Regions from separate parts of the Streptomyces ovatisporus genome, predicted to be linked through region 3. Evidence: predicted binding sites of a transcription regulator. Region 3 holds the regulator's gene; each other region holds the start of a gene.
What was found. Region 3 encodes HrcA, which represses chaperone genes, less so after heat shock. Its sites were predicted from a motif close to TTNGCACTCNGNNNNNCNGAGTGCNAA; they were not measured.
Positions count from the first base shown of each region.

Region 1: the regulator HrcA is predicted to act here: its motif matches at 2,138-2,164, upstream of groES (co-chaperone GroES).
Region 2: the regulator HrcA is predicted to act here: its motif matches at 1,622-1,648, upstream of groL (chaperonin GroEL).

Region 1 covers NZ_JBHSFH010000002.1:91,605-94,879, reverse strand. The annotation lists gene groL (chaperonin GroEL) at 1-1,569, opposite strand, end outside; gene groES (co-chaperone GroES) at 1,681-1,989, opposite strand; gene ACFPA8_RS00710 (THUMP-like domain-containing protein) at 2,241-3,275, shown strand, end outside.
Region 2 covers NZ_JBHSFH010000005.1:454,782-458,056, forward strand. The annotation lists gene groL (chaperonin GroEL) at 1-1,472, opposite strand, end outside; gene ACFPA8_RS10415 (cold-shock protein) at 1,833-2,036, opposite strand; gene ACFPA8_RS10420 (MoaD/ThiS family protein) at 2,513-2,791, opposite strand; gene thrC (threonine synthase) at 2,788-3,275, opposite strand, start outside.
Region 3 covers NZ_JBHSFH010000003.1:446,878-450,152, reverse strand. The annotation lists gene ACFPA8_RS03610 (MBL fold metallo-hydrolase) at 1-661, opposite strand, end outside; gene hrcA (heat-inducible transcriptional repressor HrcA) at 873-1,889, shown strand; gene dnaJ (molecular chaperone DnaJ) at 1,890-3,023, shown strand; gene ACFPA8_RS03595 (nitronate monooxygenase) at 3,183-3,275, shown strand, end outside.

The sequences.
Region 1 (3,275 bases), on a different contig from region 3:
CTCGATGACGAGCGTCTCGGTCGTCAGCAGCAGCGACGCGATCGAGGCGGCGTTCTCCAGCGCCGAGCGGGTGACCTTGACCGGGTCGATGACGCCGGCCTTGATCAGGTCGCCGTACTCGCCGGTCGCCGCGTTGAAGCCCTGGTGCTTCTCCAGGTCGGCCACCTTCGAGGTGATGACGTAACCCTCGAGACCGGCGTTCTCGGCGATCCAGCGCAGCGGCTCGACCACCGCACGACGCACGACGGCGACACCGGTGGCCTCGTCGTCCACCTTGCCGAGCGAGCCGTCCAGCACCTTCGCGGAGTGCACGAGGCTGGCGCCACCACCTGCGACGATGCCCTCCTCGACCGCGGCGCGGGTCGCGGAGATGGCGTCCTCCAGACGGTGCTTCTTCTCCTTCAGCTCGACCTCGGTCGCGGCACCGACGCGGATGACGCAGACGCCGCCGGCCAGCTTGGCCAGGCGCTCCTGCAGCTTCTCGCGGTCCCAGTCCGAGTCCGTGGCCTCGATCTCGCTCTTGATCTGGGCGACGCGGCCCTGGACGTCCTCGCTCTTGCCGGCACCGTCGACGATCGTCGTGTCGTCCTTGGTGACGGTGACGCGGCGGGCCGAGCCCAGCACGTCGAGACCGGCCTGGTCGAGCTTGAGGCCGACCTCTTCGGCGATCACGGTGGCGCCGGTCAGCGTCGCCATGTCGCCGAGCATCGCCTTGCGGCGGTCACCGAAGCCGGGCGCCTTCACGGCGACGGCGTTGAAGGTGCCGCGGATCTTGTTCACGACGAGGGTGGAGAGCGCCTCGCCCTCGACGTCCTCGGCGATGATCAGCAGCGGCTTCGAGCTGCCGGCCTGCATGATCTTCTCCAGCAGCGGCAGCAGGTCCTGGATGGAGCTGATCTTGCCCTGGTGGATCAGGATGTACGGGTCGTCGAGGACGGCCTCCATACGCTCCTGGTCACTGACCATGTACGGCGAGAGGTAGCCCTTGTCGAAGGCCATGCCCTCGGTGAAGTCGAGCTCCAGGCCGAAGGTCTGGGACTCCTCGACGGTGATGACGCCGTCCTTGCCGACCTTGTCCATCGCCTCGGCGATCAGCTCGCCGACCTGCTTGTCCTGGGCGGACAGAGCCGCGACGGAGGCGATGTCCTCCTTGGAGTCGATCGGGCGGGCGTTGGCGACCAGGTCGTCGGAGACGGCCTTGACCGCGGCGTCGATGCCCTTCTTCAGGGCGGCGGGGGAAGCGCCGGCCGCCACGTTGCGCAGACCCTCGCGGACCAGTGCCTGGGCGAGCACGGTGGCGGTGGTGGTGCCGTCACCAGCGATGTCGTTGGTCTTGGTCGCCACCTCCTTCACCAGCTGCGCGCCGAGGTTCTCGTAGCCGTCCTCGACCTCGACCTCACGGGCGATGGTGACGCCGTCGTTGGTGATGGTCGGGGCGCCGAACTTCTTGTCGATGACGACGTTGCGGCCCTTGGGGCCGATGGTGACCTTGACTGTGTCGGCGAGGGCGTTCACACCACGCTCGAGGGCGCGGCGGGCGTCCTCGTCGAACTTAAGAATCTTCGCCATGGGAGCTGTTGAGTCCTCTCGAACGAACCGCGCCCCGGACCCCCGGTACATCTCGTGGTGATGCGGGAGGGACCGGGGCGCGGATCAGAAGTGTCTTCCGGCTTCGGTGACTTACTTCTCGACGATCGCGAGAACGTCGCGAGCCGAGAGGACGAGGTACTCCTCGCCGCTGTACTTCACCTCAGTGCCGCCGTACTTGCTGTAGAGCACGATGTCGCCGACGTTCACGTCGAGCGGCAGGCGGTCGCCATTCTCGAAACGGCCCGGGCCGACAGCCAGGACCGTGCCCTCCTGGGGCTTCTCCTTGGCGGTGTCCGGAATGACCAGGCCCGAGGCCGTGGTCTCTTCAGCGTCGAGCGGCTGGACCACAATGCGGTCCTCAAGCGGCTTGATGGCAACCTTGCTGGCGGTCGTCACGATCCGACCTCCCCCTTCGGAGATCTCATCACGGGGTCTTATGTCTGGGGTGGCGAGTGTGGTCGATCCGTCGTCGCGGGTGCCGGATCTTCCCGTCGCTTGTAGCTGGCACTCACCAAGGGAGAGTGCCAACGCCGACATTATGCCGCGGTTAGCACTCCGTCAACCAGAGTGCCAGGTGCCCGCGAGCCGCGTGGCGCCGGGAGACCGTCCCCACTGCTCACGGAAGGGTGGCGGGAAGGGAGAATGAGCGGGTGGATCGGGAGGCGTTCGCCGCGCTGCAGGGCGACGAAGGACAGGCGCTGCTCGCGGCGTTGAAGGACTACCGGCCGGAGGACGAACTGGCCGCCGCGACCCGGCTCCGACGCGCTCACCCGCCGGAGCTCGTCTCGGCCGCGCTCGCCCAGGCCCGGCTGCGGCAGCGGGCCGTGGCGAAGTTCGGCGCACAGGACGCGGCACGCATGTACTTCACCCCCGACGGTCTCGAACAGTCGACACGGGCCGGTGTCGCGGCGTACAGGGCCGCGCGTTTCGCCGGCGGGGGTGCGGAGCCGGGCGTGCGTGAACTCGCCGACCTGTGCTGCGGAATCGGCGGTGACGCCATCGCCCTGGCCCGCGCCGGCGTGCGCGTGCTCGCCGTGGACCGCGATCCGCTGACGTGCGACGTGGCACGGGCGAACGCCGCCGCGCTGGGCCTCGCCGACCGCATCGAGGTCCGCTGCCAGGACGTGGGCGACGCCGATGTCTCCGGCTACGACGCCGTCTTCGTCGACCCCGCACGCCGGGGCGGCAGGGGGCGCATCTTCGATCCCGAGGCCTACTCCCCTCCGCTGTCGTGGGCGGTGGAGGTGGCCCGGCGGGTCTCGCGCGCCGCGCTGAAGGTGGCACCCGGCATCCCGCACGAGGCGGTCCCGCACGACGCCGGAGCGGAGTGGATCTCGATGGGAGGCGAGGTGAAGGAGGCGGTGCTCTGGTTCGGGGAGGGAACGGGAGCACCTACGGGCAGTGGGACGGAGATCCCACCCGTACGAGCGACACTGCTGCCCGGCCCGCACACCCTTCCCTCCCGTGGCCTGCCCGATCCGCCGGCGGGACCGGTGGGCAGGTACCTCTACGAGCCCGACGGCGCGGTCGTCCGCGCGCATCTGGTGGCAGAGGTGGCCGAACAGCTCGGAGGCCGCCTCATCGACCCGACGATCGCCTACGTCACCAGCGACGAGGCCCACGTCACGCCGTACGCGACCGGGTACGGGATCACCGATGTCCTGCCGTTCAACTTGAAGCGGCTC
Region 2 (3,275 bases), on a different contig from region 3:
TTGATGCCCTCGGCCAGCATGTCGACGTACTCGCCGGTCGCGGCGTTGAGGCCGTGACCCTTCTGCAGGTTGCGCACCTTCTCCGTCACGACGCCGCCCTCGAGACCGGCGTTGACCGCGATCTGCTTGAGCGGGGCCTCCAGCGCGTACTTGACGGCCTGCGCACCGGTCGCCTCGTCGCCCTCCAGGTCCAGCTTCTCGAAGACGCTGGAAGCCTGGATCAGAGCCACGCCACCACCGGCGACGATGCCCTCCTCGACGGCGGCCTTGGCGTTGCGCACCGCGTCCTCGATGCGGTGCTTGCGCTCCTTCAGCTCGACCTCGGTGGCGGCACCGGCCTTGATGACGGCGACACCGCCGGCCAGCTTGGCCAGACGCTCCTGGAGCTTCTCGCGGTCGTAGTCCGAGTCGGAGTTGTCGATCTCCGCGCGGATCTGCGCGACGCGGCCGGCGACCTGCTCGCTGTCACCCGCGCCGTCGACGATGGTCGTCTCGTCCTTGGTGATGACGACCTTGCGGGCGCGGCCCAGCAGGTCCAGACCGGCGTTCTCCAGCTTGAGGCCGACCTCTTCGGAGATGACCGTGCCGCCGGTGAGGATGGCGATGTCGCCGAGCATCGCCTTGCGGCGGTCACCGAAGCCCGGAGCCTTCACGGCGACGGACTTGAAGGTGCCGCGGATCTTGTTGACGACCAGGGTGGACAGGGCCTCGCCCTCGACGTCCTCGGCGATGATCAGCAGCGGCTTGCCGGACTGCATGACCTTCTCCAGCAGCGGCAGCAGGTCCTTCACGCTGCCGATCTTGGAGTTGACGATGAGGATGTAGGGGTCCTCGAGCTCCGCCTCCATGCGCTCCATGTCGGTGGCGAAGTACGCGGAGATGTAGCCCTTGTCGAAGCGCATGCCCTCGGTGAGCTCGAGTTCGAGCCCGAAGGTCTGCGACTCCTCGACGGTGATGACGCCTTCCTTGCCGACCTTGTCCATCGCCTCGGCGATCAGCTCGCCGATCTGCGGGTCGCCGGCGGAGATGGAGGCCGTCGAAGCGATCTGCTCCTTGGTCTCCACATCCTTGGCCTGCTCCAGCAGGGCGGCCGAGACGGCCTCGGTGGCGCGCTCGATGCCACGCTTCAGGGCCATCGGGTTGGCGCCTGCGGCGACGTTGCGCAGACCTTCCTTGACGAGCGCCTGGGCCAGGACGGTCGCGGTCGTCGTGCCGTCACCGGCGACGTCGTCCGTCTTCTTCGCGACCTCCTTGACCAGCTCGGCGCCGATCTTCTCGTAGGAGTCCTCGAGCTCGATCTCCTTGGCGATGGAGACGCCGTCGTTGGTGATCGTGGGGGCGCCCCACTTCTTCTCCAGCACGACGTTCCGGCCCTTGGGGCCGAGCGTGACCTTGACGGCGTCGGCGAGCTGGTTCATCCCGCGCTCGAGGCCGCGCCGCGCCTCCTCGTCGAACGCGATGATCTTGGCCATGTGAAGTGGTCCCTCCCGGACTGGGGATCCCCCTGCACAACCAGGGGACGGGTCTATCCGGACCGCGCTGGCGCCCGCGACGGACGGCACGCACACCGCGTGGTTCCTTGCTCCACGCGGCGGACGAGCCTCACCGACCCGGTCCTTGTCTGTCACTCTCACTCGTAGAGTGCTAACGCAATGATTAGCACTCGACCCCTGCGAGTGCAAGCGCCCTCAGGACATCACGCCGGACGGCGGAGGGCCCGCGCCGCGCCCCCGTGGGAGGCGGGCCACAGGACCGTGGACACGCGTAGAGGGGCCGTATCCCCTGGCGGGATACGACCCCTCGTACAACTCTCTGCGCAGTGTGGCCGGCGCTCAGGCCGTCACGCGGACCATGTCGGCCTGCGGCCCCTTCTGCCCCTGCGAGATCTCGAACTCGACCCGCTGCCCTTCGTCCAGGGTGCGGTAGCCGTCCATCTGGATCGCGCTGTAGTGCACGAATACGTCCGCACCACCGTCGACCGCGATGAAGCCGTATCCCTTCTCCGCGTTGAACCACTTGACGGTGCCCTGAGCCATGCCTAACTCCCCTATTACTGGCCCTTGCACGAGCCCGCACTTCACGAACCCGGGTCAGACCTCGCCCCCGGCCGGTCCCCTCACCCACGGCGGGAGCACGGGATACACGAGCCTGAACGCGTCGACCGCGGCTGAATGTATCTGCACGGACGCCCTCTGCAACAGGCCATGAAGACGAGAATTCTGGGCAGCGGCTGAGCGGTCGAATGCCCTCAACTCCCGGAAAACCAGGGCAAGCAGGGCCAGGCATAGCGCGCCAACACGACAATTGCCGCCCCGATTTCGCGCACAACTTGTCGCGTTCTCATATGCGTCCGGCACATACCGGATCACTTACGGGGCGGGATTCCTCGCACCCTATCGCGGTCCGCGACGCGGAATCGCCCCCTCCACTTCGCACTTGTCCCGGAAGGGGGCGATTCGCCGGTAGGTGGTCGACCGAAGCGGCAAAGGGCCTTCACCGAGCCCTCACGACCTCAGCAGCCACCCGCCACGGCCGGGATGATCGAGACGCCCGCACCGTCGGGCGTCGGGGTCTCGAGACCCTGCTCGAAGCGGACGTCGTCGTCGTTCACGTACACATTGACGAAACGGCGCAGCTTGCCCGCGTCGTCCAGCACGCGGGGGCCGATGCCCGTGTGGTTCTTCTCGAGGTCGGCCAGCACCTCGGAGAGCGTCGAACCCTCGGCACTCACCTCCGCCTGACCGCCGGTGTAGGTGCGCAGGATGGTCGGAATACGGACGTTCACGCTCATGATGCGAGACCAGCCTCTCGGAAGGAGTCCAGGTTGGGGCGGATGACCGCGGAGGGCCCCGTCGTCGGAGCCACCGCGTCCAGTGTCTTCAGTCCGTCGCCCGTGTTGAGGACGACGGTGGTGAGGGACGGGTCGAGCCCGCCCTCCTCGATGAGCTTCCTCGTGACCCCGACCGTCACACCGCCCGCCGTCTCGGCGAAGACGCCCTCGGTCCGCGCCAGCAGCTTGATGGCGTCGACGATCTGCGCGTCGGTCACGTCCTCCACCGCGCCGCCGGTACGGCGGGCGATGTCCAGCACGTACGGGCCGTCGGCCGGGTTGCCGATGGCCAGCGACTTGGCGATCGTGTCCGGCCGGACGGGGCGTACGACGTCGTGCCCCTCCTTGAAGGCGCGGGAGACCGGGGAGCAGCCCTCCGCCTGAGCGCCGAAGATCTTGTACGGCTTGTCCTCGACGAGGCCGAGGGCGACGAGCTCCTTCAGCC
Region 3 (3,275 bases):
CGGCCTGCGGTTCACCGGACTCCTCGACCAGGTCTCCGCAGAAGACGACTTCCGGGCCGGGACGCCTCTGCCCACAACCCTGCCCGGCGGCCTCGCGCCGCCCCCGCACGAGCACTGCCAGGTCGCGCGAGCTGTGCGCCGGGCCCAGGTTCACCAGCACGACCTCGTAGGGGCCCACGGTCAGCGTCAGCTCGTCCGTGACCGCCTGCCCGGGGAGGACGAGCGCGTCCGCCGCCTCGGCGGCGGCCTCCGGCGGCATGCCCTCCGCGACGGCGTCGCGCCGCAACTCCTCGGCCGTGTCCGCCGGACACGCTTCCATCCCCGCGGGCCCGTACACGCGCGCGCCCGCGAAGGACGCCGCACCCAGCACATGGTCGAAGTGCGGGTGCGTGAGCACCACCTGCGTCGCGGGCGTCCCGAAGCGGTCGAGGAGCTGTTCACGGAGCAGTGCGCCCTCCGCCGGGCCCGACCCGGCGTCGACCACGAGAACCCCCGCCGGCCCCGCCACGGCGCCCACGGTCGCGTCCCAGACGGGCATCCGCCGCCGCACGACGCCCGGAAGAAGCTCCTCCCAGACCTCGTCGCCCCCGCGGGCCGCCGTACGTCCCGCTGTCGTCGGCGGACCTGCGTCTTCCCGTCCGCCCTCCCCTCGACCGGCCATGCGGTGACGTTAGCGGGGCTCTGCCCGAACCGTGCGCGCGGTACCGTCAATCGGGCGGCTCTTGCCCCGGCCAGGGCTACCGGCCGTACACTGGCCCAGGGGATTTGGCACTCCGTCGGGGAGAGTGCCAGGAACGCAGGAGACGCCGGCGGCCGGGAGGCGCCTGCGCCCCCAGTGCAAGCGCGGCGAGGCTGGACGGGAGGTGTGCGCGTTGCTCAGTGAACGCAGGCTCGAAGTTCTGCGCGCGATCGTCCAGGACTATGTCGGCACGGAGGAACCGGTGGGTTCCAAGGCGCTGACCGAGCGGCACAACCTCCAGGTCTCCCCGGCGACTGTGCGCAACGACATGGCTGTCCTTGAGGACGAGGGCTACATCGCCCAGCCGCACACCAGCGCGGGCCGCATCCCGACGGACAAGGGCTACCGCCTCTTCGTGGACAAGCTGGCGGGCGTGAAGCCGCTGTCCTCCCCGGAACGGAAGGCCATCCAGAACTTCCTCGAGGGCGCCGTCGACCTCGACGACGTGGTGGGGCGCACGGTGCGTCTGCTGGCGCAGCTGACCAGGCAGGTCGCCGTCGTGCAGTACCCGTCGCTGACCCGCTCGACGGTCCGGCACGTGGAGCTGCTCTCGCTCGCTCCCGCACGGCTCATGCTGGTGCTGATCACCGACACCGGCCGGGTCGAGCAGCGTCTGATCGACTCTCCCGCCCCGATGAGCGAGGCGTCGCTCGCCGATCTTCGCGCACGGCTGAACAGCCGGGTCGTGGGTCAGCGCTTCACGGACGTACCCTCCCTGGTGCAGGACCTGCCCGACTCGTTCGACGGTGACGACCGCGGCACGGTCTCGACGGTGCTCGCCACCCTCCTGGAGACACTGGTCGAGGAGACCGAGGAGCGGCTGATCATCGGTGGCACCTCCAATCTCACCCGGTTCGGGCACGACTTCCCCCTGACGATCCGGCCGGTGCTGGAGGCTCTGGAGGAGCAGGTCGTGCTGCTGAAGCTGCTCGGGGAGGCGAAAGACCCCGGAATGACCGTAAGAATCGGGCATGAGAATGCCCATGAAGGGCTGAGTTCCACGTCGGTCGTATCGGTCGGCTACGGTTCGGGCGACGAAGCAGTCGCCAAACTCGGCGTGGTCGGACCGACCCGCATGGACTACCCCGGAACGATGGGAGCTGTACGCGCAGTGGCACGGTACGTCGGACAGATCCTCGCGGAGTCGTAAGTGGCGGCGGACTACTACGCGGTCCTCGGCGTGCAGCGCGACGCCTCGCAGGACGAGATCAAGAAGGCCTTCCGCAGGCTGGCGCGCGAGCTGCACCCGGACGTCAACCCGGACCCGAAGACGCAGGAGCGGTTCAAGGAGATCAACACCGCTTACGAGATCCTCTCGGACCCGCAGAAGAAGCAGGTCTACGACCTCGGCGGCGACCCGACGGGCGGCGCCGGCGGCGGGGGCGGCGGCTTCGGCGGAGCGGGCTTCGGCAACTTCTCCGACATCATGGACGCCTTCTTCGGAACGGCCTCCCAGCGCGGCCCGAGGTCCCGTACGCGCCGTGGCCAGGACGCCATGATCCGGCTGGACATCGACCTGGAGGAGTCGGCCTTCGGCACGACGAAGGAGATCCAGGTCGACACCGCGGTCGTCTGCAACACCTGCAGCGGCGAGGGTGCGGCGCCCGGTACGTCGGCGCAGACCTGCGACATGTGCCGCGGCCGGGGCGAGGTCTCCCAGGTGACCCGGTCCTTCCTGGGCCAGGTCATGACGTCGCGCCCGTGCCCGCAGTGCCAGGGCTTCGGTACGGTCGTGCCGACCCCCTGCCCGGAGTGCGCCGGTGACGGGCGTGTCCGCTCGCGCCGCAGCCTGACGGTGAAGATCCCCGCCGGCGTCGACAACGGCACCCGCATCCAGCTGGCGGGCGAGGGCGAGGTCGGTCCGGGCGGCGGCCCGGCGGGCGACCTGTACGTCGAGATCCACGAGAAGTCGCATGCGACGTTCCAGCGGCGCGGTGACGACCTGCACTGCACGGTGACCATCCCCATGACGGCCGCCGCGCTCGGCACGAAGGTGCCGCTGGAGACGCTGGACGGCATGGAAGAGGTCGACATCCGCCCGGGTACGCAGTCCGGGCAGTCGATTCCGCTGCACGAGCGCGGCATCACGCACCTGCGGGGCGGCGGCCGCGGCCAGCTGATCGTGCACGTCGAGGTGACCACTCCGTCCAACCTGGAGCCGGAGCAGGAGGAGCTGCTGCGGCGGCTGGCCAAGCTGCGGGGCGAGGAGCGGCCGACCGGGCAGTTCCAGCCCGGCCAGCAAGGGCTGTTCTCCCGGCTGAAGGACGCGTTCAACGGCCGCTGACCGGCGGCGGGTTGAAGGTTCCGCGCGGATTCGGGCCGATCCCGCCGTCCCGCCCCGGGCGGTCCGCCCGGAGGGGGACGGCCGTCCTGCCGGGGCGGCCCGCTCCGGGGCGGGACGGTACCGGCAGGAGGCGTATGTGCCGCGTGGCAGGATGAGCGCATGTCCTTCCCGTTGACCTTGCTCTCAGAGTTCACGGAGCATCCGATAGTGCAGGCGCCCATGGCGGGCGGCGTGTCCTGTCCGGAGCTTGCC